Linked DNA regions of Sinorhizobium fredii NGR234. Each later gene encodes a partner of the first gene's protein in a complex. Links are inferred from orthologs where the notes say so. Each region holds a gene or a part of one and is shown on either strand. Other genes may lie near its edges.

The links. The genes of interacting proteins can lie anywhere in the genome.
Region 2: the proteins of NGR_RS14150 (region 1) and NGR_RS18095 are in contact, whole or in part, in a crystal structure (PDB 3ZGX), measured with the Bacillus subtilis proteins. The link is inferred for Sinorhizobium fredii NGR234 from one-to-one orthologs.

Annotation. Positions count from the first base shown.
Region 1 is NC_012587.1:611,179-620,098, forward strand. What follows is about bases 3,026-7,048. They hold NGR_RS14150 (chromosome segregation SMC family protein), read left to right. Parts: upstream 3,026-3,386; coding sequence 3,387-6,848; downstream 6,849-7,048. Other genes in these bases: NGR_RS14145 (endonuclease domain-containing protein), read left to right, coding at 3,026-3,163; ppdK (pyruvate, phosphate dikinase), read left to right, coding at 6,999-7,048. Outside these bases: mutY (A/G-specific adenine glycosylase), read right to left, coding at 1-914; NGR_RS14135 (DUF721 domain-containing protein), read left to right, coding at 1,271-1,777; NGR_RS14140 (DsbA family protein), read left to right, coding at 1,899-2,705; more of NGR_RS14145, read left to right, coding at 2,792-3,025; more of ppdK, read left to right, coding at 7,049-8,920. UniProt on the Bacillus subtilis protein: Required for chromosome condensation and partitioning.
Region 2 is NC_012587.1:1,412,112-1,415,096, reverse strand. It holds NGR_RS18095 (segregation and condensation protein A), read right to left. Parts: upstream 1,933-2,985; coding sequence 1,069-1,932; downstream 1-1,068. Other genes in the region: nagZ (beta-N-acetylhexosaminidase), read right to left, coding at 2,078-2,985; scpB (SMC-Scp complex subunit ScpB), read right to left, coding at 348-1,076; NGR_RS18105 (ABC transporter ATP-binding protein), read right to left, coding at 1-275. UniProt on the Bacillus subtilis protein: Participates in chromosomal partition during cell division. May act via the formation of a condensin-like complex containing Smc and ScpB that pull DNA away from mid-cell into both cell halves.

The DNA.
Region 1 (8,920 bases):
TGGGTGACCGTGCCGCAGGCCTCCCAGGCGGCGGCAAACGGTCCGGCTTCGATCGAGGTCTCGCCATCGCGGCGCGCCGTCCAATCGGTGCCGGGCACTTCCGTCATGCCGCCAAGGAGCCCGGAATCCGCTCGCTTGCGCAGATAGACGGCGTCCGACCGGTCAATGGCGACAAAGGCGGCGCCGAGGCGAAGCGGCTTTTCTTTCCTGGCGGCCTTGCGGGGAAATGTCTCGGGGTCGGCGACCGTGAGCGCGCGACAATTGCCGCGGAAGGGACAGAGGGCGCATGCGGGGCGTTTCGGCGCACAGATCGTCGCACCGAGGTCCATCATCGCCTGGGCGAAATCGCCCGGCCGATCGAGGGGCGTCAGTTCGGAGACGAGACGCCGCATTTCCGGCTTGGCGGCAGGCAGCGGCGTTTCGATGGCGTAAAGGCGGGAAATGACGCGCTCGACATTGCCGTCGAGGACCGCACTGTGGCGGTTGAAGGCGATCGCCGCAATCGCGGCGGCCGTATAGTCGCCGACGCCGGGAAGCGACTTCAAACCCTCTTCTCTATCCGGAAAGCGGCCGCCGTGCTCGCGCGCCACAACCTCGGCGCATTTCTTCAGGTTACGCGCCCGGGCATAGTAGCCGAGGCCGGCCCAGGCCTTCATCACCTCCTCGGTCTCGGCGGCGGCAAGGTCTTCCACTCTCGGCCAAAGCCTCAGGAACTTGTCGAAATACGCCTTGACCGCCTGCACCGTGGTCTGTTGCAGCATGACTTCGGAGAGCCAGACATGGTAGGGGTCTGCAACCGCGCCACGAGCCGCCATCGGGGGCGAGACGCGCCAGGGCAGGTCGCGGTGGTGGCGATCGTACCAGTCGAGCAGAAGGGGGGCGGCGTCGGCCGCCTTCAGGGTATCGAGCGTCATTTGCCGGGGAGTCCTTTTCCGGCCTATACTTGGCCGACGCCCGCCCGAGCTTCAAGGCTCGATCAAGGGGCAGGACCTATTAAATTCATCCGTTCTGCGTGGCGGATTTCGTGTCTGACTAGGAGGGAAGATGCAGGAAATGCCGAACATTTTCAAATCTTCCCGACGCGGTCAGGCGCGAAATCCGCCACGCCCTTCGGGTTCAGGTCCATGGGCCGCTGATCGAAAACAATGCTCGACAAGACCTCCGGGTCTTGCCTTGCGCTTGTTTTCTTCCATCCAATCCCATGGACCTGAACAGAACGGATGAATTTAATAGGTCCTGACCCTAAATTGCGAACAGAAAGTCTGTATCGGTGAGTGAAGCGAAATCCCGCAAGGGCGTTGTCCAGATCAGCGAGGTTGCGAACGGACTGATCGATCCGGTGCTCGCCAAGCGCGCCGGCATCAACACGATGCTGCTCGGCTCCTGGGACGAGATCGCCGGGACGGAATTCGCCGATTGCACGCGTCCGGAAAAGATCGCCTGGCCGCGCCGCGCCTCCGAGATCGGCGGCGATGGAGGCTACCAGCCGGGCGTGCTGACGGTCGCCTGTGAAGGGGCGAGGGCACTGTTCCTGACGCACGCCCAGGGTGAACTGATCCAACGCATCAACGGCTTCTTCGGCTTCCACGCGATCGGCCAGCTTCGTATCGTCCAGAAGCCCGTCGCGGCGCCACCCAAGCCCTACCGCCGACCGCGACCGCTGACCGGCGAACCGGCCCGCCGGCTCGACACGATGGTCGAAGGCATCGAGAGCGAGGCGCTGAGGTCGGCGCTGAAGCGGCTCGGCACGGCCGTCCTGTCCGAGCGCCGGAAGTAATTCACCATCAAGGGGTCACAATTCTTTGAATTCAGTTGAAGCGCCACCCCTTGTCGCCTTGCATTGAGCAAGTTATCGAAATCGCACTTTTATTTCCCCTCATAGAACACGGGTCCTGTCCATGTCCGCTTCCGTAACGAGCCTTCCGAAACGCCTGCTGAGCGGCGTCGCCATCGCCGCGCTCGCCCTGGTGCTTGCCGCCTGCAGCGAAGAGAAGAAGGAGGCGGCTTCCAAGGCGCCGGCCGAAACGTCGGCGAGTGCGGATGCGATGACCACCGCGTCCACGACCGCAACGCCGGCCGCCAGCCGGGCAAAGCCCGCCGGCACCGAAGTTGCGCAGGCCGCCGCTCCGGCCAAGGCCGAGCTGCCGCAGTCGGAAGGCAGCGTCGACGTGCAGAAGCTGATGGAGCCCGGCGCACTTCCGGAAATGGCGCTGGGCGAGGCCAATGCCCCGGTGACGATCGTCGAATACATGTCGATGACCTGCCCGCACTGCGCCAACTTCCACAACAAGACCTTCGATGCCATCAAGGCGAAATATATCGACAGCGGCAAGGTGCGCTTCATCGTCCGCGAATTCCCCTTCGATCCGCGCGCCGCGGCCGCCTTCATGCTGGCGCGCTGCGCCCCCGAGGGACAGTATTTCCCGATGGTTTCCATGCTGTTCAAGCAGCAGGAACAGTGGGCCGCCGCGGAAAACGGCCGCGATGCACTGCTGCAAATGTCGAAACTCGCCGGTTTTACACAGGAGAGCTTCGAGGCCTGCTTGACGAACCAAAAACTTCTGGATGATGTGAACGCAGTCATGCAGCGCGGCGCCAAGGAGTTCGGAGTGAAATCGACGCCGACCTTTTTCGTGAATGGCGAGCATTATTCGGGGGACATGTCGGTTGACGTACTGTCGGCCCTCATCGACAGCAAGCTCTGATCCTTCGCTTTTCCTGACAACGGGCGACGGCGGCAGCCGTGCGCCCGTTTTTTGTGTTCGGTGCTTTCAGCAGGTGAGGCCGACGCATGCCTCACGCTGACGTCCCGCCGAAAGCTCGCGCCAATGCCCGCCGCATGCGAAGCGCCATGACGGATGCGGAGCTCAAGCTCTGGAGCGAGTTGCGCGCGCACCGACTGTTGGGCCTAGCTTTCCGGCGGCAGGTTCCGGTAGCCGGCTACATCGTCGATTTTGCCTGCGCCGAGCATCGCCTGATCATTGAGGTTGATGGTTCACAGCATGCGAGCACGGGGAATGCCGATTACGATAGGCAGCGCACCCAGCATTTCGAATCGCATGGCTGGACGGTCTTGCGCTTCTGGAATGATGATGTTTTGAGCGACATCGACAATGTCTGCGAACACATTGTGCGTGTGATCGGGAAGGGGGCGTTTAAGTGAGGGGCTCGCGGTTTACCCCCCTCTGCCCTGCCGGGCATCTCCCCCACAAGGGGGGAGATCGGCAAGTGGCGATGTCCTGCTCAACCAAATACCTTTCGCTTAGACCTGTCACTCTGGTCGTTTCGGCATCTGCGACCTTGATGTCGTGGAAAGCCATGCGTCTTGCCGATCTCCCCCCCTGTGGGGGAGATGCCCGGCAGGGCAGAGGGGGGTATTGCGCCCCATGAAGTTCAACAAGCTTCGCCTGCTCGGCTTCAAGTCCTTCGTCGAACCGACCGAATTCATCATCGAACGGGGCTTGACCGGCGTCGTCGGTCCGAACGGTTGCGGCAAGTCGAACCTCGTCGAGGCGCTGCGTTGGGTGATGGGGGAGAATTCCTACAAGAACATGCGCGCCTCCGGCATGGACGACGTGATCTTTTCCGGGTCGGGCAACCGGCCGGCGCGCAATACCGCCGAGGTCGGACTCTATCTCGACAACAGCGACCGCACCGCGCCTGCCGCCTTCAACGACAGCGACGAGATCCAGGTGACGCGGCGCATCGAGCGCGAGCAGGGTTCGGTGTACCGGATCAACGGCAAGGAGGCGCGGGCAAAGGACGTCCAGCTGCTCTTCGCCGACGCCTCGACGGGCGCCCGTTCGCCGTCGATGGTCGGGCAGGGCCGGATCGGCGAGCTTATCGCCGCCAAGCCCCAGGCCCGCCGGCAATTGCTCGAAGAGGCGGCCGGCATTTCCGGCCTGCACTCGCGCCGTCATGAGGCCGAACTGCGCCTCAAGGCGGCGGAGACGAACCTGGAGCGTCTGGACGACGTCACATCGCAGCTCGAAAGCCAGATCGAGAGCCTGAAACGCCAGTCGCGCCAGGCGAACCGCTTCAAGATGCTGTCGGCGGAGATCCGCCGGCACGAGGCGATCCTGCTGCACATCCGCTGGGTGCAGGCCAAGGAGGCGGAGTCCGAGGCCGCCAGCCAGCTGAACCAGATCACCGCACTCGTCGCCGAAAAGGCGCAGGCGCAGATGGAGGCGGCCAAGCATCAGGCAATCGCCAGCCTCAAACTGCCGGAACTGCGTGAGAACGAGGCAAAGCTGGCGGCGGCGCTGCAGCGCCTGCAGATCGCCCGGGCGCAGCTCGAGGAAGATGCCGGGCGCATCCTGCGGCGTCGCGACGAATTGCAGCGGCGGCTATCGCAGCTTGCCGAGGACATCGCCCGCGAGGAACGGCTCGTCGCCGACAATTCCGGCATTCTCTCCCGCCTCGATGAGGAGGAAGAAGAACTCAAGGAGGTGCTTGCCGAAGCCGACGACCGCGCCGCGGAGGCGCGCGAAAAGCTCGTGGAAGCCGGCGAAAAACTTTCCGACAGTGAGGCGGATCTGGCGCGGTTGACCGCCGAACGCGCCGAGGCGCAGGCGGCCCGCAACCAGCTCGACAGGACGCTGCGCGATCTTTCCGAGCGGCAGGCCCGACTTGCCCGCCAGCTTTCCGATCAGGCGCGCGACCTCGAAGCGCTCGACCGCCAGATGGCGGCGCTGCCGGACCCGCACGAGAAACAGGAACAGGTCGAGGCAGCGGAAGCGGCGCTGGAGGAGGCCGAGGCGGTCGTCGTCGCCGTCGAGGAGAGCCTTGCCGAGGCGCGCGCCGAAGAAGCGGCCACCCGACCGCCCGTCGATCAGGCGCGGGCGCTGCTGAACGGTATCGAGACCGAGGCCCGGACGATCCGCCGGATGCTTGAAGCTTCCGGCGCCAGCGACTATCCGGCCGTCGTCGAGGACATGCAGGTCGAGCGCGGCTTCGAGACGGCGCTCGGCGCCGCATTAGGCGACGACCTCGATTCGCCGCTGGAACAGGCGGCAGCCTCGCACTGGCGCATGCCCGGCGACGATGCGGACGACCCCGCCTTGCCCAGAGGTGCCTTGCCGCTGAGCGATTACGTCAGCGCCCCGGAGGCGCTCGGCCGCACCCTTCGTCAGATCGGCATCGTCGAGAGTGAAACGGAGGCCGAACGGCTGCTGCCGCTCCTGAAGTCCGGCCAGCGGCTGGTGACGAAGGAAGGCGCGGTCTGGCGTTGGGATGGCCACGTCACCGGATCTGAGGCGCCGAGCGCTGCCGCCCTCCGGCTGGCCCAGAAGAACCGCCTTTCCGAGCTCGAGGCTGAGGCCGAGGATGCCGCTGGGGCCCTGCGCCAGGCGGAGGCGGATCTCGCCGCCGCCGGCGCCCGCATCCGCGCCGAGGACGAGCGTCTGCGCCTGTCGCGCGATGCCCAGCGGATGATCACCCGGCAGCTTGCCGAGGCGCGCGACGCGCTTGCCGCGGCCGAACGCGCCTCCGGCGATCTTGCCCGCCGGCGCGCCGTGCTCGCCGAGACGAAGCTTCAGCTCGAAGGCCAGGTCGAAGAGGCGGCCGAGCAGATCGAGGCGGCGAACGACGCGCTGGCCGAGGCGCCCGACCTTGCGGAACTGGAGTTGCGGCTGCGCGCCCGGACGGCGGACGTTGCGGCGGACCGTGCCGCGGTTGCCGAAGCGCGGGCGACGCATGACGGTCTTGCCCGCGAAACCGAGGCGCGTCTGCGCCGGCTTTCCGCGATCGCAGGCGAGCGCGAGACCTGGAGGGCGCGCGCGTCGAGCGCCGAAGAGCACATCGCGACGCTGCGCGACCGCGAGGCGGAGGCGCGCGAGGAGGTCGAGGAACTTATCGACGCGCCCGATGAGTTTGAGGACAAGCGCCGCGCCCTGATGAACGAGTTGCAGAAGGCGGAGACGGCGCGTCGACAGGCGGCCGACATCCTCGCCGAGGCGGAGACCCGCCAGCGTGAAGCCGATCGCCTCGCCGCGACGGCGCTTTCGGAGCTTGCCGAAGCGCGCGAAAAGCGCGGCCGGGCCGAAGAGCGTCTGGTCTCGGCCCGCGAGCGGCGCGTCGAGATCGAGGCGCGCATTTTGGAGGCGCTTTCCTGCCCGCCGCATGAGGCGATGCGCCTGACCGGACTGGCCGCCGACGCGGCATTGCCTGACATGCGCGCCATCGAGCGGGAGCTCGAGCGTCTGAAGATCGAGCGGGAGCGTCTCGGCGCCGTCAACCTGCGCGCCGACGAGGAGCAAAAGGAGCTCTCCGAACGGCTCGCAGCCCTCCTCAAGGAGCGCGACGATGTCATCGAGGCGATCCGCAAGCTGAGAAGCGCCATCCAGAACCTCAATCGCGAGGGTCGCGAACGGCTGATCGCCGCCTTCGACGTGGTCAATGTGCAGTTCCAGCGGCTCTTCACCCATCTCTTCGGCGGCGGCACGGCGGAGCTGCAATTGATCGAGAGTGACGATCCGCTGGAAGCCGGCCTCGAAATCCTTGCCCGTCCGCCGGGCAAGAAGCCGCAGACCATGACGCTTCTGTCCGGCGGCGAGCAGGCGTTGACGGCAATGGCGCTGATCTTCGCGGTTTTCCTCACCAATCCGGCGCCGATCTGCGTGCTCGACGAGGTTGATGCACCGCTCGACGACCACAATGTCGAACGCTATTGCAACCTGATGGATGAAATGGCGGCCTCCACCGAGACCCGCTTCATCATCATCACCCATAACCCGATCACCATGGCCCGCATGAACCGCCTGTTCGGCGTCACGATGGCCGAGCAGGGCGTCTCCCAGCTCGTCTCCGTCGACCTGCAGACGGCCGAGCGAATGCGCGAAGCGGTCTGAACCAGCCACGATCACTCGGCAATTCGGCAATGCGACCACGCACCGCTGCATTTTTGATGCACCGCAGCAAAAATCTTCGCCGAGTGCATTTTCAGCCTGAAACATATACTGTAGATCGTCATCGAAACTGTTTCGGGGTGGAGAACAGGCATGACGAAATGGGTATACACCTTCGGTGGAGGCAAGGCCGAAGGGAGTGCGGGGGATCGCAACAGGCTCGGAGGCAAGGGTGCGAACCTTGCCGAAATGTGCAATCTCGGCCTGCCGGTGCCCCCCGGCCTGACGATCGTCACCGATGCCTGCAACAGCTATTTCGACAATGAACTGACGATGCCCGAGGGCCTGCGCGAGCAGGTGCGCGAGGGCATTGCCCGGATGGAAGAGATCACCGGCCGCGCTTTCGGCGATACCTCCCATCCGCTGCTTCTCTCCGTCCGTTCCGGCGCCCGCGCCTCTATGCCCGGCATGATGGACACCGTGCTCAATCTCGGCCTCAACGACCAGTCGGTGCACGCGCTCGGGCATGATGCCGGCGACGCGCGGTTTGCCTGGGACAGCTACCGGCGCTTCATCCAGATGTATGGCGACGTCGTGCTGGGCGTCGATCACGAAATCTTCGAGGAGATCCTCGAGGAAGAGAAGGCGCGGCTCGGCCACGAGCAGGACCCGGAGCTTTCGGCCGTCGAGTGGCAGCACGTCATCTCGCGCTACAAGGAAGCGATCGAGGAGGTGCTCGGTGAACCCTTTCCGCAGGATCCGGAGGTCCAGCTCTGGGGGGCGATCGGCGCGGTCTTCTCGAGCTGGATGAACCCGCGCGCCATCACCTACCGCCATCTCCATGGCATTCCGGCCGCCTGGGGCACGGCGGTCAATGTCCAGGCGATGGTGTTCGGCAATCTCGGCAATTCGTCTGCAACCGGCGTCGCCTTCACGCGCAACCCGTCGACCGGCGCCAAGGAGCTCTACGGCGAATTCCTGGTCAATGCGCAAGGGGAGGACGTCGTCGCCGGCATCCGCACGCCGCAGAACATCACCGAGGCCGCCCGTATCGCCTCCGGCTCGGACAAGCCCTCGCTGGAAAAGCTGATGCCGGAGGGCTTCGCCGAGTTCGAGACGATTTGTCAGACGCTCGAGCGCCACTACCGCGACATGCAGGACCTCGAATTCACGATCGAGCGCGGCACGCTCTGGATGCTGCAGACCCGCTCCGGCAAGCGCACCGCCAAGGCCGCGCTGAAGATCGCCGTAGACATGGCCGAGGAAGGGTTGATTTCGAAGGAAGAGGCGGTGGCGCGCATCGACCCCGCATCGCTCGACCAGCTCCTCCATCCGACCATCGATCCGCATGCCCGCCGTGACATCATCGGCTCGGGGCTACCGGCCTCGCCGGGGGCGGCGACGGGCGAGATGGTCTTTACTTCCGAGGAAGCGGTGCAGGCCGTCAAGGAAGGCCGCAAGGTCATCCTGGTTCGCGTCGAGACGAGCCCGGAGGATATCCACGGCATGCATGCCGCCGAGGGAATCCTGACGACGCGCGGCGGCATGACGAGCCACGCCGCCGTCGTCGCCCGCGGCATGGGCACGCCCTGCGTCTCCGGCGCCGGCAACATCCGCGTCGATCAGCGCGCCGAACTGCTGATCACTGCGAGCGTCACCTTGAAGAAGGGCGACGTGATCACCATCGACGGATCATCCGGGCAAGTGCTGAAGGGCGAGATCGCCATGCTGCAGCCGGAGCTTTCGGGCGATTTCGGCAAGATCATGCAATGGGCCGATCAGAGTCGCCGGATGACGGTGCGCACCAATGCCGAGACGCCCGCCGATGCGCGTGCCGCCCGCTCCTTCGGGGCCGAGGGCATCGGGCTCTGCCGCACCGAACACATGTTCTTCGAGGACGACCGCATCAATGTGATGCGCGAGATGATCCTCGCCGAGGACGAGGAGGGCCGCCGCGCCGCCCTTGCGAAGCTCCTGCCGATGCAGCGCTCCGACTTCGTCGAGCTCTTTTCGATCATGCACGGCCTGCCGGTGACGATCCGCCTTCTCGATCCGCCACTGCACGAGTTCCTGCC
Region 2 (2,985 bases), 800 kb from region 1 along the record:
ACGGACGGACCCGATATTTCCTGGCCATTCAGCAGAAGCCGGCCGCCGGTCTGCATCTCGATACCGGCCGCAATCCGCAACAAGGTTGTTTTGCCCGAGCCCGAGGGGCCGAGCAGACACAACACTTCGCCGGCTTCGGCACTCAGCGAGACGTTCCTGATCGTCTCCTTGGAATGGTAGCGGTGGCTGATGTTTTCGAATGCGAGGCTTGCCGCAAACGACACGCCGGGCCGTCGCGTCGTCTGAACGGCGCCGTTGAGCGTGTCTGAAACCATATCTGCATTCCTTGAACCGAAGGCTTTCGGCGGGCATAGCGGCTTTAAAGCCGATACGCCCACTCAGGATTTTTAATCGTCTCCTTCAGGCTTCGGAGTCAAGAGGCCCAGTTCCTCGAGGTCCATCTGGGTGATGGGATCCTCGTTGTCGGAAAGCTCGTCCTCGCCGGCGGGCACCGGGATATGCAGGTTGGAGGGAACGCGGCCGGACAGCAGACCGGCACCTTTCAATTCCTCGATGCCGGGAAGATCGCGGATTTCCTCCAGCCCGAAATGGTCGAGGAAATCCCGCGTCGTGCCGAAAGTCACCGGCCGCCCCGGCGTGCGCCTGCGGCCGCGAAAACGCACCCAACCCGCCTCCATCAGAACATCGAGCGTACCCTTTGAAGTCTGTACGCCGCGAATATCCTCAATCTCCGCTCGGGTGACCGGCTGGTGATAGGCAATGATCGCCAGCACTTCGAGAGCGGCGCGGGAGAGCTTCTTGACTTCCTGCTCATCCGTTTCAACCACGAAGGAAAGATCGGCCGCGGTACGGAACGCCCAATGGTCGGCGACCTGCACGAGATTGACGCCGCGGCTCGCATAGGAAGCTTTCAGCCGCGACATGACCCTTCCGACATCGATCCCACGCGGAATCCGGCTGGCGATATAGGCCTCTGAGATCGGCTGCGCCGATGCGAAGACCAGTGCTTCGGCAATCCGCTCCGCCTCCTCCTCGAGCCGCCGATCGATGAGAACCTCCTCGAACTCGTCCTCATCGACGGGTATCCCGGGCAGGTATTTTTGCGCCTCAGCCACGCGCCGCCTCCATTTCCGCCAAGCTCGCGGCATCGATCGGTTTCGGTCCGCGCCGCAAGTAGATCGGCGCGAAAGCGCTTTCCTGGCGGATTTCCAGCCTCCCCTCCCGCACCAGTTCGAGCGACGCGGCAAACGAACTCGCGAGGGCGGTTGCGCGCTCCTTGGGGCTCGTCATGTAGCGGATGAGGAAATGGTCGAGCGCCGTCCAGTCGTCGAGGCTCCCGACCATTCTCGCCAGGATCAGGCGCGCGTCCGAAAGCGACCAGACGTGGCGCTTCTCGATCGTCACCTGAGTTATCGCCTGGCGCTGCCGGAGCGTGGCGTAGGCCGTCAGCAGGTCGTAAAGCGAAGCGTCGTAGTCGGACTTTCTCTCCGATACGAGATGCTCCGGTGCGCCACGCGCGAAGACGTCGCGACCCAGCCTGCTGCGGTTGACCAGCCGCGTCGCGGCGTCGCGCATCGCCTCGAGGCGCTTTAGCCGGAATGCGAGGGCGGAAGCCATCTCATCGCCTGAGGGGCCCTCGTCCTTCGACGGCTGGGGGATCAGCAGGCGCGATTTCAGATAGGCAAGCCACGCCGCCATGACGAGGTAATCGGCGGCGAGTTCTATGCGGATGGAGCGAGCGCGTTCGATGAAGGCGATGTATTGCTCGGCAAGCGCGAGAACCGAGATGCGCGAAAGATCGACTCGCTGGCTGCGGGCGAGATGGAGGAGCAGATCGAGCGGACCCTCGAAGCCGCCGATGTCGACGACGAGCTCTTCCTCGTGCAGGCCGCGACCGGCGGATTCATCCTGCCACAAAGGCTCCATCGGCGCCTTTGCCACAGGCTGTCCCTGCCTTTCGTCAGAACCCATCGCTACCATGCCCCCGTAACGCGGCCGGCGCCGCCTTCTTCCTCAGAGCGCCGCGCGTTCATATGAATGCGCTTAGGACGTTCCAGCAGTTTGCATCTAGAGCACCTTTTCCGCTTTCAGTAATCTTATCTGAAAGCGGGATGCCCTAGGCGAGCGCGAACATCGCATTGAACTCCGCTCGCATTGTGTCTTCATCCGAACCATCCGGCTGCCGGAAGGCCGCCTCGGCCGCTTTCGCCCTGCGCAACCGATCGCGCGAAAGAACCGGCACGACATCGGCGACGGCCTTCATTTCTTCCATAATCCCGTGACAATGCAAGACGAGATCAAGCCCTGCCCCGATAATCGCACGGGCGCGGGTGGTCATATCTCCTGCAAGTGCGTTCATGGAAACATCGTCGGACATCAGCAAGCCGTCAAAGCCGATATAGTCGCGGACGATCTCCCGCACGAGCCTTGCAGATGTCGTCGCCGGATTGTCCGGATCGATCGCCGTGAAGACCATGTGGGCCGACATGGCCATCGCCTCGTCCTTCATGGCGGCAAAAGGCTGGAAGTCGACGCGCTTCAGCTCTTCCAGCGATGCGTCGACCACCGGCAAGTTGTGATGCGAATCGACGAAAGTGCGGCCGTGACCCGGCATGTGCTTCATCACCGGCAGCATGCCGCCCGCTTTCAGGCCCTCGCCGACCGCACGGCCGATCGCCGTCACGGTCGCCGGATCGTGTCCATAGGCCCGGTTGCCGATGACGTCATGGCTGCCGGGGACCGGCACGTCGAGCACCGGCAGGCAATCCACCGTGATGCCGAAGCGCATGAGATCGAACGCGTGGAGGCGCCCAAGCAGCCATGCGGCACGCAGCCCCATCTCAACGTCGCGACGGTAAATCTCGCCGATCGCCGCACCGCTCGGATATTGTTGCGCGAGCGGCGGGCGAATGCGCTGGACGCGGCCGCCCTCCTGATCGATCAGGATCGGCGCTTTCGGATTATCGACGCTGTCGCGCAGGGCCGCGACGAGATCACAGATCTGTTCTTTCTCACCGATGTTGC